Regions from separate parts of the Streptomyces sp. NPDC058308 genome, predicted to be linked through region 3. Evidence: riboswitches for the same ligand, from Rfam matches in the RefSeq annotation. Region 3 holds a riboswitch; each other region holds the start of a gene.
What was found. A riboswitch is a leader RNA that binds a small molecule or an ion and turns the genes downstream of it on or off. The one in region 3 is predicted to bind S-adenosylmethionine.
Positions count from the first base shown of each region.

Region 1: another riboswitch for S-adenosylmethionine. It lies ahead of ACFVYL_RS00090 (hypothetical protein); the one in region 3 lies ahead of ACFVYL_RS04555 (aminotransferase class V-fold PLP-dependent enzyme).
Region 2: another riboswitch for S-adenosylmethionine. It lies ahead of thrC (threonine synthase); the one in region 3 lies ahead of ACFVYL_RS04555 (aminotransferase class V-fold PLP-dependent enzyme).

Region 1 is NZ_JBHVZA010000001.1:18,817-23,701, forward strand. It holds gene ACFVYL_RS00075 (amino acid permease) at 1-190, shown strand, start outside; gene ACFVYL_RS00080 (GNAT family N-acetyltransferase) at 226-780, opposite strand; gene ACFVYL_RS00085 (SDR family NAD(P)-dependent oxidoreductase) at 831-1,565, opposite strand; gene ACFVYL_RS00090 (hypothetical protein) at 1,641-2,006, opposite strand; SAM riboswitch class IV at 2,052-2,161, opposite strand; gene ACFVYL_RS00095 (radical SAM protein) at 2,239-3,597, opposite strand; gene ACFVYL_RS00100 (hypothetical protein) at 3,893-4,210, opposite strand; gene ACFVYL_RS00105 (translation initiation factor 2) at 4,271-4,885, shown strand, end outside.
Region 2 is NZ_JBHVZA010000005.1:136,579-141,463, forward strand. It holds gene ACFVYL_RS09670 (trehalose-6-phosphate synthase) at 1-1,345, opposite strand, end outside; gene ACFVYL_RS09675 (hypothetical protein) at 1,410-1,592, opposite strand; gene ACFVYL_RS09680 (glucosyl-3-phosphoglycerate synthase) at 1,688-2,632, opposite strand; SAM riboswitch class I at 2,769-2,939, shown strand; gene thrC (threonine synthase) at 2,933-4,252, shown strand; gene ACFVYL_RS09690 (MoaD/ThiS family protein) at 4,358-4,633, shown strand.
Region 3 is NZ_JBHVZA010000002.1:431,472-436,356, forward strand. It holds gene ACFVYL_RS04545 (rhomboid family intramembrane serine protease) at 1-408, shown strand, start outside; gene ACFVYL_RS04550 (Lrp/AsnC family transcriptional regulator) at 405-686, shown strand; gene ACFVYL_RS04555 (aminotransferase class V-fold PLP-dependent enzyme) at 742-2,124, opposite strand; SAM riboswitch class IV at 2,315-2,432, opposite strand; gene trpD (anthranilate phosphoribosyltransferase) at 2,515-3,579, opposite strand; gene ACFVYL_RS04565 (cytochrome bc complex cytochrome b subunit) at 3,769-4,885, opposite strand, start outside.

The DNA.
Region 1 (4,885 bases), on a different contig from region 3:
GACGGTGCTCTTCTGCCTGCCGCAGGCTTCGCCGGTGACGGTCGACTCGATGAACTACGCCTCGATCGCGCTCGCCGTGGTCCTGCTCCTGGCCACCGTGTGGTGGTTCGTGGCGCGCCGCTCGTACAGCACGCCACAGGCGTACGGCTCGGACCGGGAGCAGGCGGAGGTCGCGGAGAACATCGTCTGAGAGCCGGGACCCGGTCAGTCCCGGACCGAATCGCCTTACGCGGGGCGGTTGTTGAGGATTTTGTGGTAGAGGCGGTGGTCGCGCCAGGCGCCGTTGATGTGCAGGTAGCCCGGCGCCATCCCGTACTCCACGAAACCGCACTTCGCCAGCACGCGCTGCGACGCCGCGTTGTCGAGGAGAGTGCACGCCTCCACGCGGTGCAGGCCGAACTCGCCGTCCGCCGCCGCGCAGACGTGCCGCACGGCGGCGGAGGCGAGGCCGCGGCCCACGTGCTCCGCGTCGGTCCAGTAGCCGAGACTGCCCCTGCGCGCCGGGCCGTGCACGATGTTCGTCAGCTCGGTGTGACCGACGATCTCCCCGTCGCTCTCGAGGACCCAGTGCGCGGCCCGGCCCGCCCGGCACTCCTCCAGCTGGCCCCCGATCCGCTCCGCCTGCCCCTCCGTGGTGTAGAAGGAGGCGGGCCTGACCGGCTCCCAGGGGCTGAGGTGGGCACGGTTGCGGCGGCGGGCCCCGGCGAGCCTCTCCGCGTCATCGAGCGTGAGGGGCCGGATGAGGACGCCCTGCGCGAGGGCGGCGGAACCAGTGATCATGCCCGCAGCGTACGAGAGTTCGCCCCGCTCCCGACAACCGTCGGGCGAGGTCAGCGCCCGCCCGCCACCCGCAGCACCGTGCCGCTCGCGTACGAGGCGTCGTCCGAGAGCAGCCACGAGACGGCCGCCGCCACCTCCGAGGGCTGACCGGAGCGCCCCAGGGGGATGCCCGCCGCGAGCTTCGCGGGGCGCTCGGGGTCGGCGTGGAACTCGGTCCAGATGACGCCGGGGGCAACGGCGTTGACGCGGATGCCGTCCCCCGCGACCTCCTTGGACAGGCCGACCGTCAGCGTGTCGACGGCGCCCTTGGCAGCCGCGTAGTGGACGTACTCGCCGGGAGCTCCGAGGGTGGCCGCGGCGGACGAGATGTTCACGATCGCGCCGCCGCCGCGGGCCTTCATGTCCCGCACCGCGCGCCGGGCGCAGAGCAGATAGCCGAGGACGTTGACCTCGAGCGCCCGGCGCATGCCCTCGGCGTCGGCCTCGGCGAGGGGGCCGACGGGGCCGCCCACACCGGCGTTGTTGACCAGTCCGGTGACCGGACCGAGCTCGGCCGCGGCGGTGTCGAAGAGACGGTCGACGTCGGCCTCGTCGGCGGTGTCGACCCGGACGGCGACGCAGCGGCGGCCGACCGCGCGGACCGTCGCGGCGACCTCCTCGGCGGCCATTGCGTTCGAGCGGTAGCCGATGACGACGTCGTGGCCGTCCTCGGCGAGACGGGCGCAGACAGCGGCGCCGATACCGCGACTGCCGCCGGTGACGACGGTGACGGGGTGGTGCTGCACGGGGGACCTCCGGCTCTGGGTGGCTGACTGTCGCGCCGCCCGGACGCGGGGATCGCCCGCGTCCGGATCACGCCGTCATCCTACGAAGCGGTGATCTTCACCGGCCGGGAGGGCGAGGTCGAGGTGGATCAGGGTGGCTCGGCCCGTGCCGCGCCGCAGCCGCAGAAGGTTCCGGCCCGGCTCCCACTGGACGACGCCGTGGTGTGCGCGCAGCTGGGCCCGCAGCCGTTCCGGGTCGGGAGTGCGCAGCGCGGCCGGGGCGCCGAGGGGCGGGCCAAGGACGTGGAGCGGGATCAGTCCGTCGTCACGTACGTCGTACGAGGAGAGCAGTACGTCGATTTCCCGGACCTCCCAGACCTCTCGGCCGGGGACGGCCGTGCCGCCGGGCGCCGGGGTCCGGGGCCGCGCGGGAGGGGTGGGGGTGTCGTTCGAGTGCGTCATGGAGCGCCTCCGGAGTCGTGGACCCCGGGTGTCGCCGACCCCGGTGATCCGCCGTTCCCCGCGCACGTCGCACGGGGCGGGTCGTCACCCGGGGCACCCGCGACGGAGCGGGGTGCCGTCCAGCGAGCCGGGGCTTGGCGCTGGAACTCGTGACCCGTCCCGACCGTAACACGCCCTCTCGGAGGCTTGCCCGGGGATTCCTCCTGGCCCCTGGGCAGGCCTCCGGGCGGGGCTACTGGGCCGTTGCGGGGGCGATGGCGTCTTCCGGGGCGGCCTGCTCCGCGGGGAGGCTGTCCATGAACGAGCTGACCGAGAAGACCGCGTTGCCGGGACCCGCAGGCCCGTAACCGGGCGGCGACGTCAGGCCGTTGGCCTCCATCGTCGCGCGGTACGCCTCAAGGAGACGCACGTGGTACTCCAGCGGCGCGCCCTGCGGGTTCGCCTTGCCGAGCGGGGTCGTCGGCTCCGGGCACCAGGTGGTGAAGCGGGGTGTGATGCCGCGCGACATGAAGTACTGCAGGCCCTCGACGGTGGAGTCGATGGCCTCGTCGACGGTCTTGAAGCCGAACGGCTCCGCCATCTCGACGCCCGCCACGAAGTTCGGGATCACGTTGCGCGGCCCGAAGACGTCGGCGGAGTCCAGGATGCGGCGGTGCCACTCGTCACGGCCCACGTAGCGCTCCTTGCCGGGGCAGTAGCGCTCGAACAGGTACGGGTCCCACACTTCGTAGTTCGGGTGGTAGATCCGCACGCCGTAGTCGTGGAAGCGCTGCACGTCCGCCTTGGGCAGCGCCTGGGCGACGACCTTGCCGATCCAGCGGCCGGGGAAGCGCTCCTCGATGGCCTTCGCGTACTGGCCGTAGAAGTCAGCCTCGTCCTTGCCGCCGATCTGCGAGGTGATGGCGCCGCCGGTGAGGGTGTAGGCGGTGGAGGACTTCGCGGTGTCGTACTTGTCGATGATCGCCAGCGCCTCCAGGACCTCCTCGACCGGCTTCACACCCGTGTAGGGGCGGCCCGCCGCCTTGTGCTGGCGCCAGTTGTGGTTGATGTCGCAGTACTGGCACTCCTCCTTGGCGCCGAAGTACTGGCAGACCCGGAAGACCGTCAGATAGATCAGGTAGCCCCACTGGATGGTGGGCGCCACCTCCATCACGGACTTGCCGTTCTCCAAGGTGTGCCGGTAGTAGTCCGGCATCGGCGGCAGGCCCACGTCGGAGATGCGGACGCCGTCCAGATAGAGGCCGAGGACGCCGTTGTCGTCGGCGGCCACGCGGTAGGGCGACGCCGGGTTCACGCGGACCGACACGACGGTGCGGCGCAGCTCGTAGGGGCCGCCGGTGAGGACGATCTCCTCCGGCGGGCGGCGCAGGGCGGCGGCGCCGAGCTCGGGGAGGGTGCCGTGGTCGAAGGAGAAGATGAAGTACGACTTCGGCTTGACGTCACCGCCCTCGTTGTCGCTGAGCGCCGACTCGTCGAAGGCGATGCCGCCGCGCAGCAGATCCTCCTTGATCACGGCTTCCCGCGGCACGTGCGGGAACCGCTCCATGAGTGACTCGATGAGCTGGGTACGGCTCTCGCTGCGGCTTGGCATGGGCCGGGCACCTCGGATCCTGTCGATCGATCTGTTCCGTCCACGCTAATACCCGCCCGATCCGTTCCGGATCCGACTCCGGTCGCAGGGCGCCTCCGCCGCAGGTCTATGCTACGGGCCGGTACCGGGCCGGTACGATCTCCGGCATGCCGCCCGCCGACCCCCACATACCCGCCCCGAAAAGCGGAAACGGGTCACGCGCCGAAACCCCACGAACTAGAATGAACACTTCCGCAGCGGGCAGCGGGCAGCGGGCAGCGGGCAGCGGGCAGCGGGCAGCGGGCAGCGGGCAGCGTCACGTCGGCTCGCGCCGCACGCCAAGGCTCCCTCCGGCGCCGAGAAGCGCGTCCTCTTCGCCGCCCGGTCGGCGACCGCCCTGCACCGGCTCCTGGACGTCCTCCCCGTCTTCGCGGGCGACGACCGCATCCGCCGCCGCTTCACTCTCGTACCCGGCTCCGACTTCGGCAACGACGCCCTCGCGGCCGTCGAGCGGGCGGGCGGCCGCACCGTCCCCTGGGCCGAGGCCCTCGCCCGCCCCCACGATCTGATCCTGGCGGCCAGCCCCAAGGGCGGCCTCGCCGACCTGCGCGGACCACGCGTCCTGCTGCCGCACGGCGCCGGCTACAACAAGGCCTTCGCCGCTCCGGACGGTCCCGGCGACTCCGCCTCCGGCATGGACCCCGCGCTCCTGATGCCGGGCGGGCACCCCTTGGCCCGCCTCCACGCCCTGGCCCACCCCTCCCAGCTCACCCGCCTCACCGCCGAGTGCCCGCCGGCGGCCGCGCGCGCGACCGTGACCGGCGACCCCACGCTCGACCGCGTCCTCGCCTCCCTCCCCCTGCGCGAGCGCTACCGCCGCGCCCTGCGCACCCACGGCCGGACCCTGATCGTCCTCACCTCCACCTGGGGCCCGCACTCCCTGATCCGCCGCCACCCCCGGCTCCCCGCCCGCCTGGCCGCCGAGCTCCCCCACGACACGTACCAGATCGGACTCGTCCTGCACCCCAACGAGCACAGCAGGACAGGGCGGTTCGACCTCGCGCAGGACCTCGCGCCCGCCCTCGACGCGGGCCTGGTCCTTGCCCGCCCGTACGAGGAGTGGGCGGCGCTGCTCATCGCCGCCGACGTGATCGTCACCGACCACGGCTCGGCGGCGCTGTACGCGGCCGCGGCCCGCGACACGCCGATGATCGCCGCGGGCGACGGCGGCGGCGAGCTGATCCCCGGCACTCCGATGGCCGAACTCCTCGCCCGGCTACCCGAGTTGGAGCGAATAGAGCAGCCGGCC
Region 2 (4,885 bases), on a different contig from region 3:
CCGCCGCGAGGCGCTTGGTGCGCTCGGCGCGCTCCTCCAGGGGCATCACGAGGCCTGCGTGCAGGGCCCGCGCGGTGGCCGTCACGTCGTACGGGTTCACGCCGAGCGCGTCCTCGGCGAGCTCCTCGTACGCCCCCGCCTCCCGCGAGAGGACCAGCGCGCAGCCCTCGTCGGAGACGACAGGGACCTCCTTGGCGACGAGGTTCATGCCGTCGCGGATGGGGTTGACCAGGGCCACGTCCGCCATGCGGTAGGCGGCGAGGGAGCGCGCGAAGTCGTCCTTGACGTGCAGCACGACGGGGGTCCAGCCGGGCGTGCCGTAGCGGGAGTTGATGTCGGCGGCGACCCGGGAGACCTCTTCCGTGTAGTCGCGGTAGACCGCGAGGTCCTGCCGTGAGGGGTAGGCGAAGGCGACGTGCACGACGCGCTCGCGCCACTCGGGGTGGGTGTCGAGGAGCTCGCGGTAGGCCAGCATGCCCCGCACGATGTTCTTGGAGAGCTCGGTGCGGTCCACCCGGACGATCAGCTTGCGGGCCTCCCCGTCCTGCTCGCCCGCCTGTTCACGCAGCGCCCGCATCCGGTCCTCGACGTCGTCCCGCCGCGACCGCTCCCGCAGGAAGTCCGCGTCGGCGCCGAGCCCGTGCACTCCGATCCGGGTGCCCGTGGTCCCGCCCACGATCCGTACGCAGCACTCGGTGAACGCGTCCGCCCACCGCCCGGTGAGGAAGCCGAGCCGGTCGGCGCCGAGCATCCCGCGCAGCAGCTGTTCGGCGACGTCGTCCGGCAGCATCCGGAAGTAGTCGGCGGGCGCCCAGGGGGTGTGCGAGAAGTGGCCGATGCGCACGTCCTCGCGCAGCTCGCGGAGCATGCCGGGCACCAGCGCCAGGTGGTAGTCCTGCACGAGGACCGCCGCGCCCGGCGCCGCCTGCGCGGCCAGTGCCTCGGCGAAGGCGCGGTTGTACGTCTCGTACGCCGCCCACTGTGCGCGGAACTCCGGCCCGAAAGCCGGTTCGAGCGGGGTCTGGTAGAGCATGTGGTGGACGAACCACAGCACCGAGTTCGCGATGCCGTTGTACGCGTCCGCGTGGACGTCCGCGTCGATGTCCAGCATCAGGACGCCGTCCTCGCCGACGCCGCGCCGCACCGCCTCGCGGTCGCCGTCGCCGAGCGCCGCGCACACCCACAGGGCGTCCGCCTCGTCGCCGATGGCGCTGAGCCCGGAGACCAGGCCGCCGCCGCCGCGTTTGGCGGTCAGCTCCCCGTCCTCTCCCACCGTGTACGAGACGGGGCCGCGGTTGGAGGCGACCAGTACCTGCGCTGCTGACGATGCGGACTCGGAGACCATGTGGCAGAACGTAGCCCGTCCCGGGGGCGGGCAAACGTACGGCCCCTGTTCGGTCCCCGGCCGCTCAGTCCCCGCGCCCGCGCCCGGCGGCGAGCAGCAGCGCGCCCAGGACGCACAGCGCGACCGCGATCCCGCCGTACAGCAGGGCGCGGGAGTCGCCGGTCGTGGCGAGTTCACCGGCGGGCGCGCCCGCCGCGAGTGTGGCGGGGACGAGGCTCACCGCGCCGGCCCGCCGTATGGCTCTCATGGCCTGCCCGACTCCGCCGACCCGCACAGTTCTGCGCCACACCGTTCCGATCCGCATAGTGGGGCAATATAGGCAAAGCACATCATCGGCGGGGGTTACGCCACGCGTCGATGCGCATACTCGGCGATATCCGTCATCGGCGGCCGCTCCTCCGTGTCGACCGCGTACGTCCGCGGCACGAACCCCTGCTCGCCCCGCTCGAACTGCGTCAGTTCGGGCCGCAGGAGATGGCCGCGCGCGAGCCGCAGCTGCGCCGTCCGGTAGATCGCCGCCGCCATCCGCCCGAGCGCCCGCCCGTCCTGGTGCCGATGCCTGCGCACCCCCACGTCGACCTGCGCGAGCGCGTCCAGACCCACGGTGTGCAGCGCGTCGACGAGCAGCCCGAGCTCCACGCCGTACCCGACGGGGAACGGCAGCCGCTCAAGGAGCGACCTGCGCGCCGCGTACTCGCCGCCCAGCGGCTGGACGAACCCCGCGAGGCGCGGCCAGTGCATGTTCAGGAGCGGGCGCGCCATCAGCTCCGTCACCCGGCCGCCCTGGCCCGCCGCCTCGCCGAGGGGCCGGTCGTACATCGCCTTCACGAAGGCCACGTCCGGGTCGGTGAGCAGCGGGCCCACGATGCCCGAGACGAAGTCCGCGGAGAACTCCCGCAGGTCCGCGTCGACGAACGCGACGACGTCCCCGCCCGTCACGAGCAGCGACCGCCACAGCACCTCGCCCTTGCCGGGCACCGGCGCCACGCGCGGCAGGATCTCGTCCCGGTGGACGACCTTGGCACCCGCCGCCGAGGCGACCTCGGCCGTACGGTCCGTGGAGCCGGAGTCGATCACCACGAGCTCGTCGACCAGCGGAACCTCCTCCATCAGCGCGCGGCGTATCTCGGCGACGATCTCGCCGACCGTCCCCTCCTCGTCGAGCGCGGGCAGTACGACGCTCACCGAGGTGTTGGACGCGCGTTTGGCGGCGACCAGAAGGTCCAGCGGGCGGTCGGCGACGGACCAGGAACGCCTGCTCAGCCAGTGTTCGGCCTCTTCCAGCACGGTCGCGGTCCTCCCATATGTGATCCATCTCGCGGTTCGGACGACTATCTCAAGGGTCCGGGGCTTCGGTTACAGTCTTGAACAACGCCGGTGACCATCGCATGTCGGGGGTCCCGGGCGTCACACAATCGAATACCGCTCATCCAGAGGGGCAGAGGGATACGGCCCGTTGAAGCCCCGGCAACCACCCAGCCGCGCGTCGCAAGACGCAAGTGTCACCGTGTGCGCGATCAGCGCCGCGAGGCTCCCGGCTCGGGAAGGTGCCAATTCCGTCTCGCGACGAGATGCGTCGCGAGGAAGATGAGGAGAAAGGGCCTCGCCTCCATGGCTGTGCAGACTGTCGCCACCGAAAGCACCACCTCTTCCGTAGACCTCGGCCCCGCATCGGGTCTCTCCTGCCGGGAGTGCGGCACGAAGTTCCCGCTCGGTCCGATCTTCGCGTGCGTCGAGTGTTTCGGCCCCCTCGAAGTCGCGTACGACCTGCCGCTGGGCGACCCGGAATCCCTGCGCAAGCAGATCGAGGCCGGTCCCGCCAACATCTGGCGCTATGCCCCGCTCCTGCCCGTCCCCGCCGACGTCGCCGACAAGCCGAACCTGAACCCCGGCTGGACCAAGCTCGTCAAGGCCGACAACCTCGCCAGGGAACTCGGCGTCGAACAGGGCAAGTTGTTCGTCAAGGACGACTCCGGCAACCCCACGCACTCCTTCAAGGACCGGGTCGTCGCGCAGGCGCTCGAAGCCGCGCGTGCCTTCGGCTTCACCACCCTCTCCTGCTCCTCCACCGGCAACCTCGCGGGCGCCGTCGGCGCCGCCGCGGCCCGCGCCGGCTTCCGCTCCTGCGTGTTCATCCCGCACGACCTGGAGCAGGGCAAGGTCGTCATGGCCGCGGTGTACGGCGGCGAGCTCGTCGGCATCGAGGGCAACTACGACGACGTGAACCGCTTCTGCTCCGAGCTCATCGGCGACCCGCTGGGCGAGGGCTGGGGCTTCGTCAACGTCAACCTGCGGCCGTACTACGGCGAGGGTTCCAAGACCCTCGCGTACGAGATCTGCGAGCAGCTGGGGTGGGTCCTCCCCGACCAGCTGGTCATTCCGATCGCCTCGGGATCGCAGCTCACGAAGATCGACAAGGGGCTGAAGGAGCTGATCGCGCTCGGCCTCGTCGAGGACAAGCCGTACAAGATCTTCGGCGCCCAGGCCGAGGGCTGCTCGCCGGTCTCGACCGCGTTCAAGGCCGGTCACGACGTCGTGCGTCCGCAGAAGCCGGACACCATCGCCAAGTCGCTGGCCATCGGCAACCCGGCCGACGGGCCGTACGTTCTGGACATCGCGCGTCGCACGGGCGGTGCGGTGGAGGACGTCAACGACGAGCAGGTCGTTGCCGCGATTGAGCTGCTCGCTCGGAGTGAGGGGATCTTCGCGGAGACCGCGGGCGGTGTGACGGTGGGCGTCACGCGGAAGCTGGTCGAGGCGGGGCTCATCGATCCCTCGCTCACCACGGTGGTGTTGAACACCGGGGACGGGCTCAAGACGCTGGACGCTGTCGCCGAGAGGTCTCAGGCCACCGCCACGATCAAGCCGAGCCTTGAGGCGTTTCGCTCCGCGGGTCTGGCTGACTGAGCTTCTTGTTTCCCTGCGGACCGGCTGTGGCTGGTCGCGCAGTTCCCCGCGCCCCTGGCGGGGCGCCCCTTGCGGGGCTGCCCCCTGATCTTCCGAGGTGAACCCATGAGCGTCAACGTCCGTATCCCCACCATTCTCCGTACCTACACCGACGGCAAGGCCGAGGTCGTCGCCGAGGGGGCGAACCTCGGTGAGGTCATCGCCGATCTGGAGAAGAACCACACGGGCATCGCCGCCCGCGTCCTGGACGACCAGGGCAAGCTGCGCCGTTTCGTGAACGTGTACGTCAACGACGACGACGTCCGCTTCGAGCAGGGTCTTGAGACGGCCACCCCGGACGGCGCGGGTGTCTCGATCATTCCGGCCGTCGCCGGCGGCTGATCCTTTTCCGCAAGAACCCTGCTTAACCCGAATTGCCCTCTCCGTTCGAGAAACGGAGGGGGCAATTCTGCATGGTTGAGCGCGGTACAGTTGGGAAGAGTGCTTCGCCGTTAATGCCGAGCGCATATACGAAGTCGGCCCGGAGTCGACAAGAAGTAGCCAAAGCGCGCTGCCCATTTGAACCTTATGTGGCTTTTGCCTGGCCCGTCTTGCCCTGAATCGTGGCGAATTCTCCGCATATTACCGATCAGG
Region 3 (4,885 bases):
GGCCACCTCCGGTACGCCTTCTTCTACCTCTGCTGCGGATATCTCGCCCTGCTCGCCTACGCGGCCGCGCACGCGGGCTCGGACCAGACACTCGTGGGCGCGTCGGGGGCGATCTCCGCCGTCCTCGGTGCCTGCCTCTATCTCTTCCCACGGGCGCGGGTCACCAGCCTCTTCCCGTTCCTCTTCTTCCTGCCGCTGCGCTTTCCGGCGTGGGTGGTGCTGCCGTTCTGGGTGACGCTGCAGTGGCTGGCGGCGGGGCAGGGAGGCAAGGGGGCGGGGGTCGCCTATCTGGCGCATCTGGTGGGCTTCTCGCTCGGCTTCCTCGTCGCGTGGGGGTGGAGTGCGCGGAGGACTAGAGTGCATGTGAAAGGCAGTGCACCGGCCACCGAGGGAGACAGCCAGCCGTGATCACCGCGATCGTGCTCATCAAGACCAGCGTGGACCGGATTCCGGAGATCGCCGAGTCGATCGCCGCGCTGGACTCCGTCAGTGAGGTCTTCTCCGTGACCGGTACGTACGACCTGATCGCGATGGTGCGGGTGCCGCGCCACGACGACCTGGCGGACGTCATCCCCGGCCGGATCAGCAAGATCCCCGGCGTCGAGGGGACCGACACGCACGTGGCGTTCCGTACGTACTCGCAGCACGACCTGGAAGCGGCCTTCGCGATCGGCCTCGACTCCTAGGCCCTTCTGACGGATCTCCGCGGGAGGACCCTGGGCGCCGTCCGCGCCCGTCCGGTCAGGCGGCCGCGCCGGTGTCCGGCACGCAACGCCCGTCCTCGGTGCGGTAGTTCCACCGGGCGCCGTCCGCCACCAGCTCCTTGACCGCGCGCACGAACCGCTCGACGTGCTCGTCGGGGGTGCCCGCGCCGAAGCTCACCCGAATGGCGTTGAGGGACTTCTCGCCGGGCGCGGCCTCGGGAGCGCCGCACTCGCCGGGCTCGTCGGGCACGCTGCCGAGCAGGGTGCGCACCAGCGGGTGCGCGCAGAACAGGCCGTCCCGTACGCCGATCCCGTACTCGGCGGAGAGCGCGGCGGCGAAGTGCGAGCTGTTCCAGCCGTCCACGACGAAGGAGATGACGCCCACGCGCGGCGCGTCGTCCCCGAACAGCGAGAGCACCCGCACGGCCGGTACCTCGGCGAGGCCCTCGCGCACCTTCGTGATCAGGTGCTGCTCGCGGGCGACGAGCTCGTCGAAGCCCGCGTCGGTGAGCGCCTTGCAGGCGGAGGCGATGGAGTAGACGCCGATGACGTTGGGCGAACCGGCCTCGTGGCGGGCGGCGGTGTCGTGCCACTCCACGTCCACGCCACCGCCTGCTTCCTTGGGGCGCCGCGCCACCTTGCGCGAAGCGCCGCCGCCGGCGAGGTAGGGCTCGGCGTCGCGCAGCCAGTCGGAGCGGCCCGCGAGGACGCCCGAGCCGAAGGGCGCGTACAGCTTGTGCCCGGAGAACGCGACCCAGTCCACATCCAACTCCTCGATGGAGACGGGGTGGTGGGGCGCGAGCTGGGCGGCGTCGAGCACGATCCGGGCGCCGTGCGCGTGCGCGGCCGCGGCGAGCTCCCGCACCGGCCACAGCTCGCCGGTGACGTTCGAGGCGCCCGTCACGCACACCAGGGCGGGCCCGTAGGGGTCGCGGTCGGCGAGGGCGCGCTCCAGGGTGTGCACGGCCTCGTCGGGGGTGCGCGGCGCGTTCAGGTAGGTGACGCGGGCGTCCCGCCACGGAAGCAGCGAGGCGTGGTGCTCGGTCTCGAAGACGAAGACCTGGCAGTCGGCGGGCAGGGCGGCGGCCAGCAGGTTCAGCGAGTCGGTGGTGGACCGGGTGAAGACGACCTGGTCGCCCTCACGGCAGCCGAGGAACTCGGCAACGGTGGTGCGGGAGTTCTCGAAGAGGTCGGTGGAGAGCTGCGAGAGGTAGCCCGCCCCGCGGTGCACGCTGCCGTAGTACGGGGCGTACGCGGCCACGTCGTCCCACACCCGCTGCAGCGCCGGCGCGCTCGCCGCGTAGTCGAGCGCGGCGTACGTCACCTCGCCACCGGTGACCAGCGGAACGGTGACGTCCCTGCCGAGGACGGCCAGCGGGGCGCAGACGGACGAGTCGGCGGCAACGGCGGAAACAGACATGGTGAACTCCCGTAAGAGACAAGTGAGTTCACTGCGAAGGCGCACGTACGGCAGAGGGGTACGGCGGTGCAGTGATGAAGAGAAAAAGGGTGCGCGGAAAGGGGCCGGAGGCCCTAGCACATTCGCTTGCTCACGAGACTGCTCCCTTGAGGACCAGGACCCCAGGGGCGGACATTCACCGATGTCCAGGGGTCCGCGCTTGCCATACGCCTTGCTGCGTACGACCTGGTCTTCACCCGGGGCACCCCGCCACGGACGGAGGGTTGCCGGACAGCGGGCCGGGGCCGTAGTCGCTGTCACTCATGACCTGTGCAGCATCCTGCCACACGATCTTCGACGCGCAAGGCGCAGTCCAGAATCCGGACTGCGCCTTACGTCACATGGCGGGCATCAGCGGTTGCTGGCCGCCACCCAGCGCTCCAGGGCCCGCTTCGCGGCGCCCGAGTCGATGGCCTGCGCCGCCTTCGCCATCTGGGCCCGGATCTGCTCCACGAGCGGCTCTCCGGTCGGCGAGAGGGCGACCAGGGCCGCCGCGGAGTTCAGCAGCACCGCGTCCCGCACCGGCCCGCTCTCGCCGTCGAGCAGCCGCAGCGCCACCTCCGCGTTGTACGAGGCGTCGGCGCCCCGCAGCGCCTCGACCGGCACCAGGCCGATCCCCACCTCGCGGGGGTCGAAGGCCTCCTCGCGCACGGCGCCGTCCCGCACTACCCAGACCCGGGAGGTCGAGGTGGTCGTCAGCTCGTCGAGCCCGTCGTCCCCGCGGAACACGAGGGAGGAGTGCCCGCGCTCGGCGAACACCCCGGCGACGACGGGCGCCATCCGCGGGTCGGCGACCCCGACCGCCTGGGCCCGCACCTTCGCCGGGTTGGTGAGCGGACCGAGGAGGTTGAAGACGGTCCTGATCCCCAGCTGACTGCGCGCGGCGCCCGCGTGCCGCAGCGCGGGGTGGAACTTCACGGCGAAGCAGAACGTGATGCCGGCCTCCTCGGCGACCTCGACCACCCGCCGGGGCGTGAGGTCGAGGTTGACGCCGAGCTTCTCAAGGACGTCGGAGGCGCCGGACGCGCTGGAGGCGGCGCGGTTGCCGTGCTTGACGACCTTGGCGCCCGCTCCCGCGACGACGATCGCGGACATGGTGGAGATGTTGACGGTCTTGGCCCCGTCGCCACCCGTGCCGACGATGTCGACGGTCGGGCCGGGCACCTCGATGACGTTGGCGTGCGCGTACATGGCACGTACCAGGCCGGAGATCTCCTCGACCGTCTCGCCCTTGGCCCGCAGCGCGATCACGAAGCCCGCGATCTGCGCGTCGGTGGCCTCGCCCCGCATGATGCGGTCCATGGCCCATGCCGTGTCGTCGGCGCTCTGGTCCCGCCCGTCGAGCAGGCCGTTCAGCACGTCGGGCCAGGAACGGGCCGCCGCGGTGTCGCCTCCTGCGGGGGTCACAGCGTTCATAGCCGCTCCTGTTTTGTCTGCCGGTGTGGGAAACACCCCGACACGTCGGGGTGGCACCACCCTATCCAGCGCCGGGACAGCAAAGAGCCCCGTCCATGCGCTGGACGGGGCTCTTGCCGTGGCGACCGTGGGCCCCTACTCGACCGAAGCCGAGAGTGGGGAGGTCAGAGCTTCAGAGCTCGCGGTTGATCAGTGGTGGCCGTGGCCGCTCGTGATCTCCTTGTACTCGTCGGCGGTGGGCTTGGGGATCTGGTTGTGCTCCCCGTAGTAGCCCTTGGAGAGCTTCGCCCGGAGCTTCTGCGAACCCGACAGCTTGCGCTCGACACCGTTCTCGTCGACCGACGGGCCGATCTCGACCGGCTGGTACTGCTCGTGCGCCGTGAGGGTGTGCAGCTGGTCCTGGCTGAGCGGCTCGTGGATCTCGATGAACTCACCGTGCGGCAGGCGCTTGATGATGCCCGACTCGCGGCCGTGCAGCACCTTGTCCTTGTCACGCCGCTGCAGACCCAGGCAGATCCGCTTGGTGACGATGAAGGCGATGACCGGTCCGGCGAAGAAGGCGATCCGGACGAACCAGGTGATCGCGTTCAGCGACAGGTGGAAGTGGGTCGCCCACAGGTCGTTGCCGCCACCGACGAGCATGACCATGTACGCCGTGAGCCACGCGACACCGAAGGCCGTACGGGTCGGGGCGTTGCGCGGGCGGTCCAGGATGTGGTGCTCGCGCTTGTCGCCGGTGACCCAGGACTCGATGAACGGGTAGACCGCGATGGCCACGAGGACCAGCGGGAAGACCACGACCAGCGGGATGAACACGCCCAGGACGAGCGTGTGACCCCAGAGGTTGATCTCCCAGCCCGGCATCACACGGATCAGACCCTCGGCGAAGCCCATGTACCAGTCGGGCTGGGCGCCGGTGGACACCTGGTCCGGGCGGTACGGGCCGATGGCCCAGATCGGGTTGATCGAGGCGATCGCCGCGATGACCGCGATGACACCGAAGACCAGGAAGAAGAAGCCTCCGGCCTTGGCCATGTAGACCGGCAGGAGCGGCATGCCGACGACGTTCTTGTTGGACTTGCCGGCACCCGCGAACTGCGTGTGCTTGTGGTAGAAGACCAGGATCAGGTGCGCCACCACGAGGCCGAGCATGATGCCCGGCAGCAGCAGGATGTGCACCGAGTAGAACCGGGCCACGAAGTCGCCGCCGGGGAACTCCCCGCCGAACAGGAACATCGACAGGTACGTGCCGACGATCGGCACTCCCAGGATGGCGCCCTGCATGAAGCGGACACCGGTACCGGAG